Regions from separate parts of the Mesorhizobium sp. L-2-11 genome, predicted to be linked through region 3. Evidence: predicted binding sites of a transcription regulator. Region 3 holds the regulator's gene; each other region holds the start of a gene.
The links. The regulator PhoB, encoded in region 3, activates phosphate uptake and scavenging genes when phosphate is short. The targets are predictions, from matches to a motif close to TGTCATNNANCTGTCAT.
Positions count from the first base shown of each region.

Region 1 (6,653 bases), 2.8 Mb from region 3:
AAGAAGTGCGGGCATCCTGCCTTACCGCAGATTAACCGGCGAATTGCAGGTGCTGCTTGTCCATCCGGGCGGGCCCTTCTGGCAAAATCGCGATCTTGGCGCCTGGTCGATTGCAAAGGGCGAGTATGGTGATGACGAACAGCCGGAAGCTGCGGCGCGTCGTGAATTTGCGGAGGAAACCGGCTGGGAGCTTAAGGGAGCGCTGCTTCCTTTGGGGGAACTGCGCCAGCCCGGCGGCAAGCTTGTTACAGCCTTCGCCGCCGAAAGCGATTTCGACGCCGGCACATTGCGCAGCAACATGTTCGAGTTGGAATGGCCGCCGCGCAGCGGCCGCAAGCAGATTTTTCCAGAGATCGATCGCGCAGGCTGGTTCGGCCTCGATATGGCCCGGGAAAAGTTGCTTGTCGGCCAGCGGCCTTTTCTCGACCGGCTTGTGGTGTCTGTCTAAGGTTGCATGTTTTAGCGCCCGACCACGTGAAGGCGACATGCGCCAGATTCAAACATGCGCCAGAATCAGAAGACGAATTCGACAGATGTCAGCGGCCAGCAGCCGCGGGTCCATTCGATTGCTACGCCGTTGCGATCTTCGTTGACGGCATTGATGCGGAATACTGGCGTTCCGGGCGTCAGCCGCAGGATTTCCGCTTCATCGGGGGATGCAAAGCCGCCACTGATGCGCGTCTCGGCCCGCCGGTAGTTCTCGATGCCATGCGCGCGGAAAACATCGGTCACCGACTGACGCACATCGTATCTCTGCTCGAAGTCGGGGAAGAGATGCGCCGGAAAGAACTTGGTATTGACGTAAACCGGCTGCTTGTCCGACGTTCTGATCCGGCACAGGCGGATAATGGTGGTGTCAGGTGCGAGACGCAACCGCTCGGCCACGGCCGGTTCGGCCGGTTCCCGGACAATAAGCAGCGTCTTGGTGCCGATTTCCTGGCCGTGGGCTACGAAATTGTCGAGAAAGCGCTGTCCGTCGCGAACCGTGAACGTCGAGGGCAGGTTTCGCACGAAGATGCCGACGCCCTTTCGGGCGGTGAGGTGGCCCTCGTGCTGTAGCTGCTGCAGCGCCCGGCGAAGCGTAATGCGGGTGACCGCGAGTTTCTCTGCCAGATGCGTTTCTCCGGGAAGTTGGCTGCCCGGCGCAAGACAGCCGCTCTCGATCAGATCGAAGATGTGATCGTAGATCTGCTGCCAGATCGGCGTATCGCTGCGTGGCCGAAAGACCAGCCCGTCAAAGGCCAGAAGGCGATTGCTGCTGGGCTCGTGTGGCGTTGAAATTTTCGTGTCCAAGTTCATGAGACCTTCTCCACCGGCGACCGCTGTGCACATCGCCGATCTGTGCGCGAGAGCCCGGAGCAATAGACAATTTGTCCATGGACCATGGTGGCCATCACGCGCGGATGCTCTGGATCGCCTGCATCGACCAGGATCAGATCCGCCCGGCGGCCGGCAACAAGCGAGCCGCGATCGTCGAGGCCGGCCACCCGGGCCGGGTTTGCCGAAACCAGATTCCAGATCAAGCGGAAGTCGCCGGCGTCTGGCGAAGACAGCCTGAAGGCCGCATGCAGAGGCGAAGGGTAGTGGTAATCGCTGGTCAGCACCGTGCAAAGCCCGGCTCTGACGGCCTCGGTGGCATTTAGCGCTCCATTATGGCTGCCGCCGCGCACGACGTTGGGCGCGCCGAGGATCACGTCCTCGCCCATTTGCCGCGCCGCCTTGGCTGTTTCGAGCGTTAGCGGAAATTCCGAGGCCTTTGCGCCGAGAGCGCGAAAATACATGCGTTCCTCGGGAGATGCTTCGTCATGGGCAAGAAGTACATTGCCATTGGCCCGCGCAGTCGCGGCCAGTTTCGCGATCGCGATCTCGACCTCGGCCCGGCGGGACCAAATCTGGTCGAGCAACGTCATATATTGCTCCCGGCTCAAGCCGGACCGCTCCGCCATCTGGCCGATCTTGCGGGCAATCGTGCCGTTCAGCACCGACCCCGTCGTATGATCGTTGACGGCGATGATCGGCCGTGGCGAAAGCGAGAGCCATCGTGCGACCTGCGCCATCTGATCAAGCGCGAAGCTCTCCCAGCGCAGATGAAGACGCGTATCGCAGCCAAGGGTGTCCCGGAGATCGCAGACCGCCCTAATCAGCTGTTTGGCAGCGTCGAGCGAGCGAAGTCCAGGCTCCCATGACACCGTGACGCCGTGAAAGGCCGTGGTCACGCCATTGGCGACAAGCTGGCGGTCTGTATCTCTAAGCGCCAGCGCGGTGTCGAAGCGGACACCCGGCCGCGGCATGATCTGGCGCTCGAAGCCGTCGCCGTGAATATCAACGATCCCCGGAAGCACGAGCAGTCCATCGGCGTCGATTATGGACGCATCGGCCGCTCGCAGCTCTGACAGCATCCCGCCGGAAATGCTCAGATCCGCGGTTTCAAATCCCTGTTCGGTAAGGATGCGACCACCCTGGATGTGCCAGTCCACTGTATCCCTCAAAAAGCGTATCCCTCAAAAGCAAAGACTGCCGGTGGGCGCCGATGAAATGTCACGAGCGCGTCATCTGCTGCGTATACGGATTAGCGGGTAACAGTTTCCTGTCTATACAGCAAAGGAAAAACGATGATCCGCACCATCGCAACCGCACTTGCCATAATGATCGGCTCCGCTCTTCCAGTGTTTGCGGAGCCGGTGAAATTCGCGGTGACCGACATGGAGGGGCTGGAGGCTCTTCAGCAGGAATTCGGCGCTTTCCAGACTGCTCTTGAAGAGGCGACGGGCCTGGATGTCGAGCTGTTTCCGGTCAGTTCGCGGACCACCGCCGTCGAGGCGATGAATTCCGGGCAGGTCGATCTTGTGCTGACCGGTCCTGCAGAATACGTGGTCATGAAGGAGTTGAGCCAGCCGAAGATTGTCGTTGCCTGGCAGCGCCCCGATTATTTCGCGCAGATCGCCGTGCTGGCGAATGGGCCGATCCGCTCGATTGAGGACCTGAAGGGCAAGAAGATCGCATTCGGCTCGGTCGGCTCGACCTCGCAGCACCTCGGCCCCGCCCAGGCGCTGGCCGATTTCAACCTGAAATATGCCACCGATTACGAACCGGTGATCATATCGCGCAACATCGCGGCTGAGGCGCTCATCCGCGGCGACATCGCCGCTATCGGCTTGAATTTCGGCTATCTGAACTCGGTGCGGGAAGCGTTCCCCGGCGTTGCCTTCTCGGTCATCGCACGCGGCCGCGATCTGCCGAACGACATTCTTGTCGCCCGCAAGGACATTTCAGACGACGTGTTCGTCAAGATCCGCGATGCCTTTGCGAAGAATGGCAACGAACTGATGAAAGCGATCCTGACCGGTGAGGACAACCAGAAATTCAAGGGCGGTTACTTCCTGACCGACGTCAGGGACTCTGACTACGACTATGTCCGCTCGATGTACCGCACGATTGGAATCGAGACCCTTACCGACTTCGTCAACTGAGGCTTGCTCCTTTTCATCGGCAAGGCCGGCGGTTAACCGCCGGTCTATTTCGTAGTCCGGGCCAATAATCCGGGCCAGCAATCCGGATTGGGCCAAGAGGTCACTATGACAGCTATCATTCGCGCGCACGATTTGGCGAAGAGCTATGCGAACGGAAAGGTCGTTTTCTCCAGTGTCGGCCTCGACATAGCATCGCGCGAACGGGTTGCCCTGATTGGCTCGAATGGTGCTGGAAAATCCACCCTGCTCAAATGCCTTATCGGCCTTCTGCCGTCGAGCGGTGGAGAGGTCGTCACCCTCGGCGAGAACTTCCGCTCGGCGCCGTCCGTCGCCCAGCTGCGGCGCATCCGTAGGCAGATCGGATTTGTCTTCCAGCACCACGGGCTGGTCAGCCGCCAATCGGTTCTTACCAACGTTTTGCAGGGCAAGCTCGGGCTGCCCGGCGGCTGGCGTGGCTGGCACCAGTCCATCGCAAGGCAACATTGGCGCGAGGAAGCAATGCAGGCGCTCGCCGACGTGCGGCTTCTCGGCAAGGCGGGCGCCCGCGCCGACGCGCTTTCTGGAGGGCAGGCGCAGCGGGTGGCGATTGCCCGGGCGCTGGTCCGGCGTCCGAAGCTTTTGATAGCGGACGAACCGGCGGCAAGTCTCGACCCGGCGGCCGGACATGATGTGATGCGCGTTTTCTCCGAGCTCACACAGGAACAGGCGATAACCCTGGTCTACACCACGCACGACATGGAGCATGCTCTCGGCTACTCCGACCGCTTGATCGCGCTCAAGGCGGGCAAGGTCTTCTTCGACCGGCCGACGACGCAGGTGACCCGCGCTGATCTGAAAGACGTCTTCGATGCATGACCGCCTTTCGCCGAGCCGGATTCCATCGATCTCGCCCCTCACTTTCAGCTTTGCCGTCGCATTGGCCGCTCTCGTGATCGTTTCCGCCGGGCAGGTCGCACCATCGCCGGAACAACTGGCAGGCGGAGTGCCCAGAATGGCCCATCTCGTCGGCCGCATGATACCCCCAAATGTCGAGCCAGGGTTCCTCCTGCGGGTTTTCTGGCGCATGGTCGAAACCTTTCAGATAGCGCTCGTGGGCACAGCAATAGGCGTCGCCCTCAGCTTGCCGTTTGCCTGGCTTTCGGCCAAGGACATAACCCCGCTCGGCCCGTTCCGGCATATATCGAGGATGCTGGTCTCGTTGTTCAGGACCGTTCCGGATTTGGTCTGGGCGCTTCTTTTCGTGTCAGCCGTTGGTCTCGGGGCGGTTGCTGGCACCATGACCATCGTCGTCGATACGATCGGCTTTTGCGGGCGCTTCTTCGCCGAGGCGATGGAGGACGCCGACGAAAGACCTCAGGAAGCGCTGTTTGCCATCGGCGCCAGTCGGTTCTCTGTCCTGTGCGGGGCAGTTCTGCCTGACGCCATGCCGTCGCTGATAAACACCACGCTGTTTGCGCTTGAAAAGGCAGTGCGCTCATCCGTTGTTCTCGGCCTCGTTGGAGCCGGTGGCATCGGCCAGGAGCTGAAGGTCGCGTTCGATCTTTTCCAATACAGGAATGCCTCGACCATCATCCTCGTGATCTTCGCCATCGTGGTGTTGATGGAGTTCGTGACGGATCGCTTGCGCTCGAAGGTCCAGTAATTGCAGGCTAGCCCGCAGTTTGGCCATGTGAGCCGCAAATCGACAGGACGCTGCATCCGCATCGGTTAGATACGATCCCAAGCTTCAGGGGTTGGCTCAGCGCAGCGATGGCCATTGGGCGGCGGCTGATCGCTGTCCTAGGGCACGAATATAAGGAACAGATAGGCGACGAATACGACGAGATGAACGAGCCCCGTCAGCATGGTTGTTCGGCCCGTCCCAAAGCTCACGATGCTGATGGCAAGCGCGAGGAGGAGAAGCACGGTATCCCCCGCACCCAGGCCAAGAGTGAGGCTTCGTCCGGTGAGCAGGCTCGCCGCACCGATTGCCGGGATTGTCAGCCCGATTGTTGCGCAGGCGGAGCCGAGGGCGACATTCAGCCCTCGCTGAAGCTCGTTATTGAGCGCTGCCCGAACCGCCGATACCGCCTCCGGCATAAGCACCAGCGCAGCGACGAAGAAGCCCACGATTGCGTCCGCCTGGGTAACTTGAAGAGACTCGAGCCCATTCTCGATGCTGCCGGCCACCTGCTCGGTCAGAAGAACGATCCCTGCCAGCCCGACAAACAAAAGGAGCACGCCGGTGGTCACGTTCCCGCCCTCGGATACATGCGCCTCATGTTCCGCGCTGGACGTCAGATCCTCGATAAAATCGCCCCGGTGGCGCACCATCTGGGCAAAGACGAAGGCACCATAGAGGAGGATTGAAAGAACGCTCACGAACGCGAGTTGCGATGCGGAGAACGTACCGGGGCTTGTCGCAAGAGTGTAGTTTGGAAGGATCAGCGTAAGAACCGTCAGCGCCATAATGACGGCAAGCGAGGCGTTGGTGCCCTGTCGTTTGATGTCCTGATATCGATGCTTCAGCCCACCCAAGGTGAGGCAGACCCCGACGACGCCAGCGCATACGATCATGACCGTCGAAAACACGGATTCGCGTGCCAGCGTCGGGTTGTTCTCGCCGTGCAGCATCATCGAAACGATGACCGAAGCTTCGATGGCCGTCACCGAAAATGTCAACAGCAGCGTGCCATATGGTTCACCGAGCCGCAATGCGGCGGCTTCTGCATGATGCAAAACCACAAACACTGTCGCGAATATGAAGACAGCGACGACGATCAGCGCCAGGATTTTGATCGAGAGCGGCGAATGCTCGATCGACGCGGCGCCGAAATGAATGAGTGCGGCCAGGCCCAAGGAGCCGATTGGGAACAGATATTGGCCGATCGATCGGGGATGAGCAGCCAAGACGGAATTCCTTCAGCGCCATCGACGGTCGCAGATCGGCTATTGCAGAAACTGGCCGAAGCCCACTGTATCAGTCTACTTGCGGCTGCCGGGCCGTTCAATGGCCGCCGAGCTCGATGCCGCCTATGCGGATCACAATTAAGCCTTGAGTTTTTGCGCTTGGGGCAATAGCTAGGTGCTGCCAGGCCGGGCCCCTCTGGCAGTCCATCAGGACTGCGATGTCGGACTGGAATTCCAATCCGGGTGGCCTGGCTTTGAGTTTTCTTCAGCTGTAGCGGCATTTCTCTTGTCATA
Region 1 is NZ_AP023257.1:5,098,303-5,104,955, reverse strand. Features, by position in the region: gene JG739_RS24475 (NUDIX domain-containing protein) at 1-448, shown strand, start outside; gene phnF (phosphonate metabolism transcriptional regulator PhnF) at 514-1,299, opposite strand; gene JG739_RS24465 (alpha-D-ribose 1-methylphosphonate 5-triphosphate diphosphatase) at 1,296-2,477, opposite strand; gene JG739_RS24460 (PhnD/SsuA/transferrin family substrate-binding protein) at 2,613-3,470, shown strand; gene JG739_RS24455 (phosphonate ABC transporter ATP-binding protein) at 3,576-4,325, shown strand; gene phnE (phosphonate ABC transporter, permease protein PhnE) at 4,318-5,112, shown strand; gene JG739_RS24445 (calcium:proton antiporter) at 5,250-6,308, opposite strand.
Region 1: the regulator PhoB is predicted to act here: its motif matches at 2,537-2,553, upstream of JG739_RS24460 (PhnD/SsuA/transferrin family substrate-binding protein).

Region 2 (6,653 bases), 1.3 Mb from region 3:
TGTCGCCAAGCCTGAGGTCGAGGCTGGCCGGCTGGACCTGGTCGGCGTCGAGCGCGCGCTCTGACTTCAGCGCGCCCGATCGGTACAGCGCGGAAATATCCTGATCCGGAAGAATGCCTGTCTGCCGCAAGTCTGGCTCCGCTCGAAGGCCGGGCGTGGTCTCGTCTTGTCGCAGGTTCTTGCCCCGGAACCCGCTGGTACAAACCTCTTAATCATGCCGGCAATTGACGCAAGCGCGGTGCAGGTCTAAAGGATCGTTATCCCGTGGTGATTTGGCCGGTCGGCTTGCAGCCACGTTAAACAAGTCGCTAAAGGACCGTCGGGCCGAAAGGCCGTACGACCGGTTGCGACTTTCGCGGCCGGTTTTTTTGTGTTTGGACGATTTTTTTGTTTGGAACAAGGTGATGACGAGCAACACGCGCAACTGGAAGCCTCAGACTGCCCTCGTGCATGCAGGAACGCTGCGTTCCGGCTTTGGCGAAACCTCCGAGGCGATGTATCTCACGCAAGGCTATGTCTACGACACGGCGCAGGCGGCGGAAGCCCGCTTCAAGGGCGAGGAACCGGGCTTCATCTATTCGCGCTATGCCAATCCGACGGTCGACATGTTCGAGAAGCGCATGTGTGCGCTGGAAGGCGCCGAAGATGCCCGCGCCACCGCATCCGGCATGGCGGCGGTGACGGCGGCGTTGCTGTGCAGTGCCCGGGCGGGCGACCACATCGTGGCGGCGCGCGCGCTGTTCGGCTCCTGTCGCTGGGTGGTCGAGACGCTGGCGCCGAAATACGGCATCGAGGCGACGCTGGTCGACGGCACCGACATCGCCAATTGGCAAAAGGCGGTCAGGCCCAACACCAAGTTGTTCTTCCTTGAAAGCCCGACCAATCCAACGCTGGAGGTCGTCGACATCGCAGCCGTAGCCTCGCTTGCCGATTCGATCGGCGCGCGGCTGATCGTCGACAACGTCTTTGCCACGCCCTTGCAGCAGAAGCCGTTGCAGCTCGGCGCCCATATCGTCGTCTATTCGGCGACCAAGCACATCGACGGCCAGGGGCGCTGCCTCGGCGGCATCATCCTGTCGGACAAGAAGTGGATCGATGAGAATTTGCACGACTACTTCCGCCACACCGGTCCCAGCCTCTCGCCGTTCAACGCCTGGACGCTGCTGAAGGGCCTGGAGACGCTGCCGCTGCGCGTTCGCCAGCAGACGGAAAGTGCCGGCCGGATCGCTGACTTCCTCGCCGAGCGATCGGAAATTGTCCGCGTCATCTATCCCGGCCGCGCCGATCACCCGCAGGCGGCGGTCGTCAAGAAGCAGATGACGGGCGGCTCGACGCTGATCTGCCTCGACGTCGACGGGGGCAAGCAGGCGGCCTTCGCCTTCCAGAACGCGCTGGATGTCGTGCTGATCTCCAACAATCTCGGTGACGCCAAGAGCCTGATCACCCATCCGGCGACGACGACGCACAAGAATCTGAGCGACGAGGCGCGCGCCGAACTCGGCATCGGGCCAGGCACGCTCAGGCTGTCCGTCGGACTGGAGGACACTGACGACTTGCTCGAAGACATCGAGCAGGCCTTGAAAGCTGCCAGATAATGCATGTCGCGCAAAAGTGTGCAGCGGTTTTGCGATAACGACATGCATGAAAACAAGGAACCTAAAGCGCGTCGCATGAGGCTGGTCGAACGCGATGCGCTTTAGGGATACGCGCCGAACTGCTGCGCCCTGATCTGCAAAGCAGGCGCGATCAGGCGCCCGACGGGGTCTCTTCCAATTCCGCACCGGCGCGGGAGATGGTCATCGTGTTGCCGCGCCAGTCGACGGCGCCGCTGAGCCAGCCGCGCACCCAGATGGCGGGAAGCATCACATCGCGCGCAACCATCGCCGGGATCATGCGCAACGACAGGTGCCAGCCCTTGGCCGAAGCGAGAGCGCATTCAGGGAGATAGGCGACGATCAGCACGGCGATGACGGTAGCCGGCAGGCTGAAACCGGCGCCTGCTGCCGCAACCAGCGCAAGCACCAGCGGCGGCACCGCTCCGATCAGGATCTCGGGCGCGAAGAACAGTGGGAAGGTGACGCGACGCAGGCGCGCCCAGCGGACCTGGCGCGACCAGATTTCGCCAAATGTGCGCGAACCGAGCGGCTGCTCGAAGGGCGCGGCGACGAGATTGACGCGCAGTCCGAGCCCGTTGACCAGCTTGGTCGCGGCGGCGTCCTCGGCGATCTCGGCAGCAAGCGCGCGGATGCCGCCATTGGCGTCGAGCAATGGCTTGTTCCACAGCATGCTCTTGCCCTGAGCAAAACCGAGGCCGAGCGCCTCGCCGGTATATTGCCAGCGCGCCTGCAGCGTGTTGAGGAAAGCGCATTCGACCTCCGCCCAGAACCCGTCCGGCCGCGAGCCGATCGGCGTCGAGCAGACGAGGCCGGTGTCCTGCCGCCATGCCTTCATCAGATGCTGGACATAGTCCCTCGGCATCAGGACGTTGGAATCGGCAAGGATGACCCAGTGGTGACGCGCTGCCTCCCAGCCCTTCACGCAATTGTTGAGTTTCGGATTGCCGCTGATGCGGTCGTCGCCGACCAGCAGCCGGGCCGGCACGGCCGGGAAGCGGGCGATCGCATCGGTGATCGGCCCGACCACCGGGTCGTCGGCATGGGCGACGCAGAAGATGAGCTCATAATGCGGCCAGTCGAGAGAGAAGGCGCGCTCGAGCGTCTCCTCGGTAAACGGCTCGGCGCCGCGCGACGGCACGACGATCGACACCGGCGGCGCCTTGCCGGCTGGCGGCGTGATCCTGCCGGGCCGCTTCAGCTTCAACGAAGCGAGCAGAATGCTGGCGAGATTGACAATAAGGAGTGTTATGGAAAACAAGGCGGCTGTGACTGTCAATTCCATCAATATCTGGTCGCTCCAGAAAGCCGGCCGCATGAAAGCCGTTTTCATTAGAACGCCGCGCGTCCAGTTGGACGCGCAAGGACGCTCTAACACTTTGAGTCTACGCACCGTGCTTTCCGAAAATCGAATTCGATTTTCGGGCCGAAGCGGTAGTTCGACAGAATGCTAAGTCGCCAGCCCTGCACACCATCCCCGGCCCTGCACACCATCATTGTCATGTGTCACTCAAATGACATTGTTGTTCGGCACCTGCGCTCAACAGATTCAGGCAACGATGGCAGGCACTGAGCGGAGGCACCCCGTTGACCGAACTGCGGAGAGAGTCGAATGTTCCGTCTGCATATTGTGGAGTGATTTATGTACAGCGCCGTCACGCGCGACATCGAAGTACAGGTCAGGCCGTTCTATCTGGAAGATCGCTCCGACCCGTCGGAGAACCGCTATGTCTGGGGCTACCAGGTGACCATCGACAACCAGTCGGATGAATTCGTGCAGCTTCTGTCACGCTATTGGCAGATCACCGACGGCACCGGCCGGGTCGAGGAGGTGCGCGGCGCCGGCGTTGTCGGCGAACAGCCTGAACTCAATCCCGGCGATAGTTATCAGTATACGTCTGGCTGCCCACTCTCGACGCCATCCGGCATCATGGTCGGCCACTACACGATGCGCAACAAGCGGGGCGAGACGTTCGACGTCGCCATCCCCGCCTTTTCGCTCGATCTGCCGGGCACACGGCGCACCGTCAACTGAGAACGGCGATTGGCGAAACTCTGCGCGACAGCGTCTTTCTCCCCGTCACTGTAAGTCACTGTAAGGGGAGAAATGCCCGGCAGGGCAATGAGGGGCGGCGCCGGGCTCGTGAGATTTTCTTGCATGCACAATGGCGTCTGAATGAATACACGCGGCCATTCGCCGAACTTTGCGCTGCCCCTCATCGGCCCTTCGGGCACCTTCTCCCCGCGGACGGGGAGAAGGGACTTCCTTACTGAGCCGCAGCAAATTCCGCCGGGTCGAAGTCATACTGCTTCGAGCAGAATTCGCAGGCGACGTGAATGCCGCCATCCTCAGTGCTGTCCTTGATCTCGTCGGCGGAGAAGCCTTCGAGAATGCCGCGGATTTTTTCCCTGGAGCATGAGCACTGGTCGGCTACCGGCACGCCGCCGAAGACGCGCACGCCATGCTCGTGGAACAGCCGGTAAAGCAACCGCTCGGCGCCGATCGTCGGGTCGATCAGTTCCGTCGGCTCGATAGTGCCAAGCAACGCGAGCAGTTCCTGCCAGGAATTGTCGGCCGGATGATGGATATCCTCGCGCGGATCGCCATCGCCACCCGGAAGGTCGGGCACGCGCATGCGTTCGGACGATTGCGGCAGGAACTGCGCCAGAATGCCACCGGCGCGCCATTGCTCGCGGGCACCGCCGATGCCGGGCGTCAACAGCTTGGCCACCGAAAGCCTGAGATCGGTCGGGATCTGCTCCGACTGCCGGAAATAGGTGCGCGCAGCCTCCTCCAGCGTCTCGCCGTCGAGCTGGACGATGCCCTGATAGCGCTGCGTGTGGGCGCCCTGGTCGATGGTCAGCGCCAGGACACCGCTGCCGAGCAGCGTCTGCTGCGAGGTCTCGCCGGCAGATGTCAGTGCCTCCAGCCGGTCGCCGTCGAAGCGGGCATAGGCGCGGAGCGCATGCGGCGTGGAAAAATCCGCCACCAGCATGTCGACCGGCCCGTCGGTGCGGGTCTGCAGGATGAATTTGCCCTCGAACTTGAGCGAGGTGCCGAGCAGCACCGTCAGCACGCAGGCTTCCGCCAGCAGGCGGGCGACCGGCTCGGGATAGTCATGACGGCTGAGGATCGCGTCGAGCATCGGCCCCAGCTGGACGGTGCGGCCGCGCACGTCGAGCGGGCCGACCTCGAAGGGCACGACATGATCGTCGCCGGCGTAACCGAATTCGCCGAGTTTGGGTTGATGTTCAGCCAATTGACGAGTTTCCAACATGACAAAGCTCCGGGGCGCGGCGATGCCGCCCTCCGGGGCGCATGCGTCGAAACGCGCTCGATTTGCGTGATGCGCCTGAGATAGGCATCACGCACTCCCGGATCAAGGCGGCCCGGATCTCGGTGGTCCTGATCAAGGCGGCCCGGATCAAGCGCCGAGGCACCACGCCAGAACCGCCTTCTGCGCGTGGAGCCGGTTCTCGGCCTCGTCGAACACCACCGAATGCGGCCCGTCGATGACTTCGTTGGTGACCTCCTCGCCGCGATGCGCTGGCAGGCAGTGCATGAACAACGCATCGGGCTTTGCCTTCGCCATAAGTGCCGCATTGACCTGATAGGGTGAGAAGACATTGTGGCCGCGAGCACGGTGCTCCTGGCCCATCGACACCCAGCAATCGGTAACGACACAGTCGGCCTCGTGGACGGCCTCCTCGGGCGAGCGGGTGAAGTTCAACTTGCCGCCATGCGCCCTCGACCAGTCGACATGCTTCTGCGCCGGCTCGCTGCCTTCCGGCACGGCGACGTTGAGGTTGAAGCGGAACCGCGCCGAGGCCTCCAGCAGCGAATGCAGCACGTTGTTGCCGTCGCCGGTCCAGGCGATGGTCTTGCCGGCGACCGGGCCGCGATGCTCCTCGAAGGTCATGATGTCGGCCATCAGCTGGCAGGGGTGGGTATCGTCGGTCAGCCCATTGATGACGGGGACGGTGGCGTTCTCAGTCAGCTCCAGCAGCCGGTCATGCGATGTGGTGCGGATCATGATCGCATCGACATAGCGCGACAGCACCTTGGCCGTGTCGGCGATGGTTTCGGAGCGGCCAAGCTGCATCTCGGCGCCGGTCAGCATGATGGTCTCGCCGCCAAGCTGGCGCATGCCGACGTCGAAGGACACGCGCGTGCGCGTCGACGGCTTGTCGAAGATCATCGCCAGCACCTTGCCTTCAAGCGGTTTTGTCCGCTCGCCAGCCTTGAGCCTTGCCTTTCGCACGACGGCATCGTCCAGCATAAGGCGCAGATCGCCCTCGGAAACGGCGGAAAGATCGGTGAAATGGCGAAGGCTCATTTGGGTCTTCCGACTGTTATTTCGCCGCAGCCGCGGCGATGGCGTCCGACAGGCCCCGGGCGCCGGCGCGGATGCGGTCGAGCGCCTCATGGATCTCGGCGTCGGTGACGGTGAGCGGCGGCAGCAGGCGAAGAACGTTGTCGCCGGCCGGAACCGCCAGCAGATGCTGGTCGCGCAACGCCATGTTCACCTTGGTGTTGGGCGCGGCGCATTTCAGGCCGAGCATCAGACCGCTGCCTCTGATGTCTTCGATGACGTCGGGAAATTCGTCGGCGATACCCGCCAGCCCCTGCTTCAGCAGCAACGCCTTGCGCTGCACATCTTCCAGAAAACCGTCTTCCAGCACGACGTCGAGCACGGCGTTGCCGACCGCCATCGCCAGCGGATTGCCGCCGAAAGTGGTGCCGTGCACGCCGGCGGTCATGCCGGCGGCTGCCTCGTCGGTGGCGAGGCAGGCGCCCACCGGGAAGCCGCCGCCGATGCCCTTGGCGACGGCCATGATGTCGGGCGTGACGCCAGCCCATTCATGGGCAAACAGTTTTCCGGTGCGGCCGATGCCGCACTGGACCTCGTCGAAGATCAGCAGCAGGTCATGCTGTTCGCAGAGTTGCCTCAGCCGCTTCAGCGACTGCGTCGGCACCGGGCGAATACCGCCCTCGCCCTGCACCGGCTCGATCAGGATCGCGGCGGTCTCTGATGTGAT
Region 2 is NZ_AP023257.1:6,586,961-6,593,613, forward strand. Features, by position in the region: gene JG739_RS31265 (2'-deoxycytidine 5'-triphosphate deaminase) at 1-130, opposite strand, end outside; SAM riboswitch at 255-332, shown strand; gene JG739_RS31270 (O-succinylhomoserine sulfhydrylase) at 405-1,595, shown strand; gene JG739_RS31275 (ceramide glucosyltransferase) at 1,747-2,898, opposite strand; gene apaG (Co2+/Mg2+ efflux protein ApaG) at 3,256-3,648, shown strand; gene JG739_RS31285 (Hsp33 family molecular chaperone) at 3,881-4,891, opposite strand; gene argF (ornithine carbamoyltransferase) at 5,039-5,950, opposite strand; gene JG739_RS31295 (aspartate aminotransferase family protein) at 5,967-6,653, opposite strand, start outside.
Region 2: the regulator PhoB is predicted to act here: its motif matches at 3,117-3,133, upstream of JG739_RS31275 (ceramide glucosyltransferase).

Region 3 (6,653 bases):
AACCTCACGGCCAACCCGCTCGAAGCGGTCACCACCGTGACCGTGCAGATCGTGACGCTGCTGGTGGGCGATCAGGAGTTCGACAGCGCCAAGACGCTTGCAGCCTTCGCACTCGGCCTGGTGCTGTTCTGCATCACGCTTACCCTCAACATCGTCGCTTTGCGCGTCGTCCAGAAATACCGAGAGCAATATGACTGATGCGATCTCGTCATTCGGCGCCGTCGGACGGCCGGTCAGTATTCATACCGACGATGCCGCGAAGGCGCGGCTGAAGGGCCGCTACCGCACGGAAACGTGGTTCAAATGGCTTGGCGCCGCAGCTGTCGCGTTGGCCGGTTTGTTCCTTGTGCTGCTCCTGTCGACGATCGTCACGCAGGCGATTCCTGCGCTGCGGCAGAACTATGTGACGCTGCCGATCGATCTTTCGGCGGCCAAGGTCGACCCGGCGAAACTCGATGAGGTGAATTACGACGCCATCGCTCAGGAAGCGCTTACGGCAAAATTTCCTAATGTGACGAGCCGCCAGGACAAGCGCCTGCTGCGCGGGCTGATTTCCACCGGCACAGGCGTGTTCCTGCGCAAGGATATTGCGGCTGATCCGGGGATGCTCGGAGGAACGGTGGACTATGCGGTTCCACTTGACGATTTTGCCGACCTCTACCTCAAGGGTTTGCTTGCCGACGTCGGTTCAGACGAAGCGATTTCGACAAGCGTCACGCCTTCGCAAACCAGCGGCGACATCGATCTGACCTTCGGCGACGATGCCATGCTGGCGCTGGCGCGCGGCCATGGTGCGACCGAGGGGGAAAACGGCATGCTCACGCTGACAAGCGGCGCGTCGTCGCTGCTGGTCGCGTTCAATGGCGGCACGGTCAAGCTGACCGCGCTGTCGCCTGCGGCCAACGGTACAGTGATCGCAAAGGGCACGGTGATCGAGGCGCTGGACAGCACGGCGCCCGCCGCGAGCGGCCAGGCATTCCTGCGCGTCATCGAGACGCCGGAAGCATCGCGAAAGATTTCGGACAAGGTGATTGTCTGGCTCGACATGCTGAAGAGCGCCGGCCTGATCGAAAGCCGGTTCAACTCGATCTTCTTCTTCACCGGCGCAAGCCGCGAGCCGGAACTGGCCGGTGTCTGGGGCGCGGTCGTCGGATCGTTCCTGACCATGATCGTAACGCTGGCCATCGCCTTCCCGATCGGCGTTTCAGCGGCGATTTATCTTGAGGAATTTGCGCCCAGGAACCGGCTGACGACGATGATCGAAGTGAATATCAACAATCTGGCGGCGGTGCCTTCGATCGTCTTCGGCCTGCTTGGGCTTGCCGTATTCCTGAATTTCTTCGGCATGCCGCGCTCAGCCCCGGTGGTCGGCGGCATGGTGCTGGCGCTGATGACCCTGCCGATCATCATTATCGCCTCGCGCGCTTCGCTGCGCGCCGTGCCGCCGTCGATCCGCGAGGCGGCGCTCGGCATCGGAGCGTCCAAGGTCCAGACGGTATTCCATCACGTCTTGCCGCTGGCGATGCCGGGCATCATGACCGGCACCATCCTCGGAATGGCGCATGCGCTGGGCGAAACCGCGCCGTTGCTGATGATCGGCATGGTCGCCTTCATCGTCGACATTCCCGGCGGCTTCACCGATCCCGCGACGATCCTGCCGGTGCAGATATTCATGTGGGCGGATTTCCCGGAAGCCGGGTTCCAGCAGAAGACTTCGGCGGCGATTTTGATTTTGCTGGTGTTTTTGGTCATCATGAATGCCATCGCGGTGATACTGCGCAGGCGCTTCGAGCGGCGCTGGTAAGGAGTAGAGGATATGAACTTCATGACGGAAGCCGGCGTCGAGCAGAAACTGAGCAGCGCAACCAACGCCCCTTCGATCAAGATGAAGGGCGAAAAGGTCTCTGTTCACTACGGCGAGAAGCGAGCCCTGTTCGACGTCGATCTCGATGTCCGCGAGCATCAGGTGACGGCGTTGATCGGGCCATCGGGCTGTGGCAAGTCGACGTTCCTGCGGTGCCTGAACCGAATGAACGACACGATCGATATCGCACGGGTGAGCGGCAAAATCACGCTCGACGGCGAGGATGTCTACGACCCGAAGATCGATGTCGTCGAGCTGCGGGCCCGCGTCGGCATGGTATTCCAGAAGCCGAACCCGTTTCCGAAGTCGATCTATGAAAACGTCGCCTACGGTCCGCGCATTCACGGCCTGGCCAGGAGCAAGGCCGAGTTGGACGGCATTGTCGAATCGAGCCTCAAGAAGGCCGGCCTGTTCAACGAGGTCAAGGATCGCCTGCTCGAGTCGGGTACCGGTCTGTCCGGCGGACAGCAGCAGCGCTTGTGCATCGCCCGCGCCATCGCCGTGTCGCCGGAAGTGATCCTGATGGACGAGCCCTGTTCGGCGCTCGATCCGATAGCCACCGCCCGCGTCGAGGAACTGATCGATGAACTTCGCGAGAACTACACGATCGTCATCGTCACCCATTCGATGCAGCAGGCGGCGCGCGTGTCGCAACGCACGGCGATGTTCCATCTCGGCTATCTGGTCGAGGAGGGCGCGACCGACAAGATGTTCACCAACCCCGACGACAAGCGCACCCAGGACTACATCACCGGCCGGTTCGGCTGAGCGGGTCCGGCGAATTTCGAACACGAGGACAGCACCATGGGTGAACACACCGTCGCTTCTTTCGACGAGGAACTGGAGCATATCGACCGCCTGATCCGCGACATGGACGAGCTCGCCGCCGCAATGGTCGCAGCTTCGATCCGCGCGCTGCTCGCGTCGGACAATGCGATGGCGCAGCGCGTCGTCTCGGACGACGCCATCATGGATGCGCGGCAGCGCGAGCTCGACGACAGCGCCATCACGCTTATCGCCAAGCGGCAGCCGATGGCGCAGGATCTGCGCGCCGTGGTTGGCGCAATCCGCATGGCCGGCGATCTCGAGCGCATCGGCGATCTGGCCAAGAATATAGCCAAGCGGGTCAGCGCAGTCGGGCAGAGCGCGACGCCGCGGAATCTGTCGCACGGTATCGACGCGATGGCGGATCTGGTTCTTGTGCAGCTCCGCGGCGTGGTCGAGCACTATGTGGCGCGCGATGCCGGCGCGTTGAAGGAACTGCGCGCCGACGACCAGAAGATCGACGTGAAATACACGGCGGTTTTCCGCGAGCTCCTGACCTACATGATGGAGGATCCGCGCAACATCACCGCCTGCACGCACCTTCTGTTCTGCGCCAAGAATCTCGAGCGTATCGGCGATCATGTCACCAACATCGCCGAAAACGCCTACTTTGTCGTGACCGGGCAGCAATTGCCGGCGGATCGCCCGAAGCTCGACGAAACGACGATGTCGGCGCCGGCGACATGACAGGAGTGACCGGCCGATGATCGCGCCGCGCATCATGGTGGTGGAGGATGAAGAGCCGCTGGGCGTCCTCCTCCGTTACAATCTTGAATCCGAAGGCTATCAGGTCGAGGTGGTGACGCGCGGCGACGAGGCCGAAATCCGGCTGCAGGAAAACGTGCCCGATCTTTTGGTGCTCGACTGGATGGTGCCGGCGGTTTCCGGCATCGAGCTTTGCCGGCGCCTTCGGGTGCGTCCCGAAACCGAGCGGCTGCCGATCATCATGCTGACCGCGCGCGGCGAGGAGAGCGACCGGGTGCGCGGCCTTTCGACCGGAGCCGACGATTATCTGGTCAAGCCGTTCTCGACACCGGAATTCATGGCCAGGGTCAAGGCGCTGCTGCGCCGCGCCAAGCCGGAAGTGCTGTCCAGCGTGCTCAAGGTCGGCGACATCATGCTCGATCGCGAATCGCACAGGGTCTATCGCAAGAAGAGCGAGATCCGGCTCGGGCCGACCGAATTCCGGCTGCTCGAATTCATGATGCGGCATCCGGGCCGGGTTTTTTCGCGCAGTCAGTTGCTCGACAATGTCTGGGGCGAGACGATCTACATCGACGAGCGCACGGTGGACGTCCATGTCGGCCGGTTGCGCAAGGCGGTCAACAATGGTCGCATGCCCGACGTCATCCGCACCATCCGCGGCGCAGGCTATGCGATCAGGGAAGACTAGGTTCCTCGGCGCGGAAGTTCTGACAGGTCGGGCGTACTTGCGTTGGCGGATCGCAGGCCTTCGCGATTAGCTGAAACGCCCATCGCTTCGTCATCCTTGGGCCGAGCAAGCCCTGCTTCGCCCTGGGATGACGAAGTTGGGAGGATTTCGGCCAATCCCGAATGTCTGCGATGGTCCAAGGAACCAACGGTGGATACTCCGGTACTCTTTCGGGTCAATTCAAGCCACGTCTCTCCTGATCGTGCCGGACTTCCCTTGTGCGCCGGGCGCGAAAATCTCCTGGTCGACGAAGCTCAGCGCCCGCATGGCGCAGCCTTCGCGGATCAGCGGCAGCTCGTTGGGCTCGGTGTCGAAGGAAATCGAACCCGAATGCTGGCCGCCGGCGGTCTGAGCAATGGCCTCGCGCAGCGCCGGCTCGATCAGGTCGAAGGCGGCAGCGCTGGCGCCGACCATGGCCACCGGCGCCGGATCGATCAGCGCGAACAGGCTGCCGAGCCCGAAGCCGAGCGCTTCGCCGGCCTTGCGGTAGGCTTCGCGCTCCGGTCCGTCCGTCTCGCGCGCCCGGGCCGCCAGGGCCCGCATCTCGGCGTCGCTGATATCGGCGACCGGCTCGGCGTCCTCGCTCAATTGCCTTGCGTTGCGCCAGATGGCGTAATTGCCGGCATAAGCCTCGACGCAGCCGCGCCGCCCGCAGCGGCAAAGCGCGCCGCCCGGCCGATGGATCATGTGGCCGAATTCGCCGCCTGAGGAGTGGGTGCCGGTGAACAACTCGCCCTTCAGCACCAGCCCCATACCGATGCCGTGCGAGAGCAGGATGGCGATGAAATCGTCACGGTAGCGATCCGGGTGGCGCCAGCGCAGCGCTACGGCCATCATGTTGCAGTCGTTCTCCATGATGGCCGGGATGCCGAACTCGCGTTCCAGAATGTCGGCGAAGGCGATGTTCGTCTGCGGCGTGATCGGCGACCACAACATGGCGCGCGCATGGGAATCGGTGATGCCCTGGATCGCCAGCGCGATGCGGGCGACGCTTTGGACGTCGAGGTCGGGATCTTCGAGCCGGCGCCGGACGATGGCGATACATTCGCCGATCAGCGCGTCACGCGACATGGTCAGCGTGTCCAGCCGGCGTTGTTCCTCGGCGACCACTTTTCCGGCATAATCGATGACGGCGACCGACAGGAAATTCAGCGACAACACAACTGTCAACACCGCAGCGGCTTGCGGATTGAGGCTGAGGCCGACCTGCGGCCGGCCGCGTTTCAGCGAAACCGTCTCGCTCGCCTTGCTCTCGGCCAATATGCCTTCCTGGATCAGGTCGGAAGAGATCGCCGATATGGTCGAATGGCTGAGGCCGGTGATTGCGGCGATCTCGGTCCGCGACGGCTGGCCTGCGCGGCGCACCGCCGAAATCACCATCGCCCGGTTGCGCCGGCGCAAATCGTCATGACGGATTCCAACCGACATTTTTTGTTCCTCCTCATTGCCGCGGCCGCTCTTGAATCGGAAGCCGTCGGTAATGTCCGACAAATACTGGCAGAAGCAGAAGGGGCTGTCATTGTTTATTCCGAGCCTCGAAAAAAAGCCAACAGGACATCAAGACCCATCAGAATCGGTGTTGACAGTGCTTCGGCGTTGGACCAGTATTTTTTCGAGGCTCGAAAAAATACGAGCCTTTGTGCCGGCCTTCGGGCCAGTTGGTCGCGCCGCACGCGGCGCAGGGAGGATTATCATGAAGAGATTCGCAGCCGCCATTCTGGCGGGAGTCGCCATGTCGTTGACGCTCGCGTCGGCCGCGCAGGCCAAGGACAAGGTCATTGGCGTTTCGTGGTCGAACTTCCAGGAAGAGCGTTGGAAGACCGACGAAGCCGCCATGAAGGCGGCGATCGAGGCCGCCGGCGACAAATATATTTCGGCTGACGCACAGTCCAATCCCGGCAAGCAGCTGACCGATGTCGAGAGCCTGATCTCGCAGGGCGCCAACGCGCTGATCATCCTTGCGCAGGATGCCTCGGCCATCGGTCCGGCGGTGCAGAAGGCGCTGGACGAAGGCATTCCGGTCGTCGGCTATGATCGGCTGATCGAGAACAAGGACGTTTTCTATCTGACCTTCGACAACCAGGAAGTCGGCCGCATGCAGGCCCGCGAAGTGTTCAAGATGGCGCCGGAAGGCAATTACGTCTTCATCAAGGGCTCGGGCGCCGACCCGAATGCCGATTTCCTGTTCGCTGGCTCCATGGAAGTGCTCAAGGATGCCATCGACAGCGGCAAGATCAAGAATGTCGGCGAGGCTTATACGGACGGCTGGCTTCCTGCCAACGCCCAGAAAAACATGGAACAGTTCCTGACCGCCAACGACAACAAGGTCGATGCGGTGGTTGCCGCCAATGACGGCACCGCCGGTGGCGTCGTCGCGGCGCTCACGGCGCAAGGCCTGGCCGGATCCGTCCCGGTTTCGGGCCAGGACGGCGACCATGCCGCGCTGAACCGCATCGCGCTCGGCACGCAGACCGTCTCGGTGTGGAAAGACGCGCGCGAGCTCGGCAAGAACGCCGCCGAGATCGCTTCGCA
Region 3 is NZ_AP023257.1:1,247,519-1,254,171, forward strand. Features, by position in the region: gene pstC (phosphate ABC transporter permease subunit PstC) at 1-198, shown strand, start outside; gene pstA (phosphate ABC transporter permease PstA) at 191-1,804, shown strand; gene pstB (phosphate ABC transporter ATP-binding protein PstB) at 1,817-2,632, shown strand; gene phoU (phosphate signaling complex protein PhoU) at 2,669-3,376, shown strand; gene phoB (phosphate regulon transcriptional regulator PhoB) at 3,393-4,082, shown strand; gene JG739_RS06020 (ROK family protein) at 4,302-5,549, opposite strand; gene xylF (D-xylose ABC transporter substrate-binding protein) at 5,815-6,653, shown strand, end outside.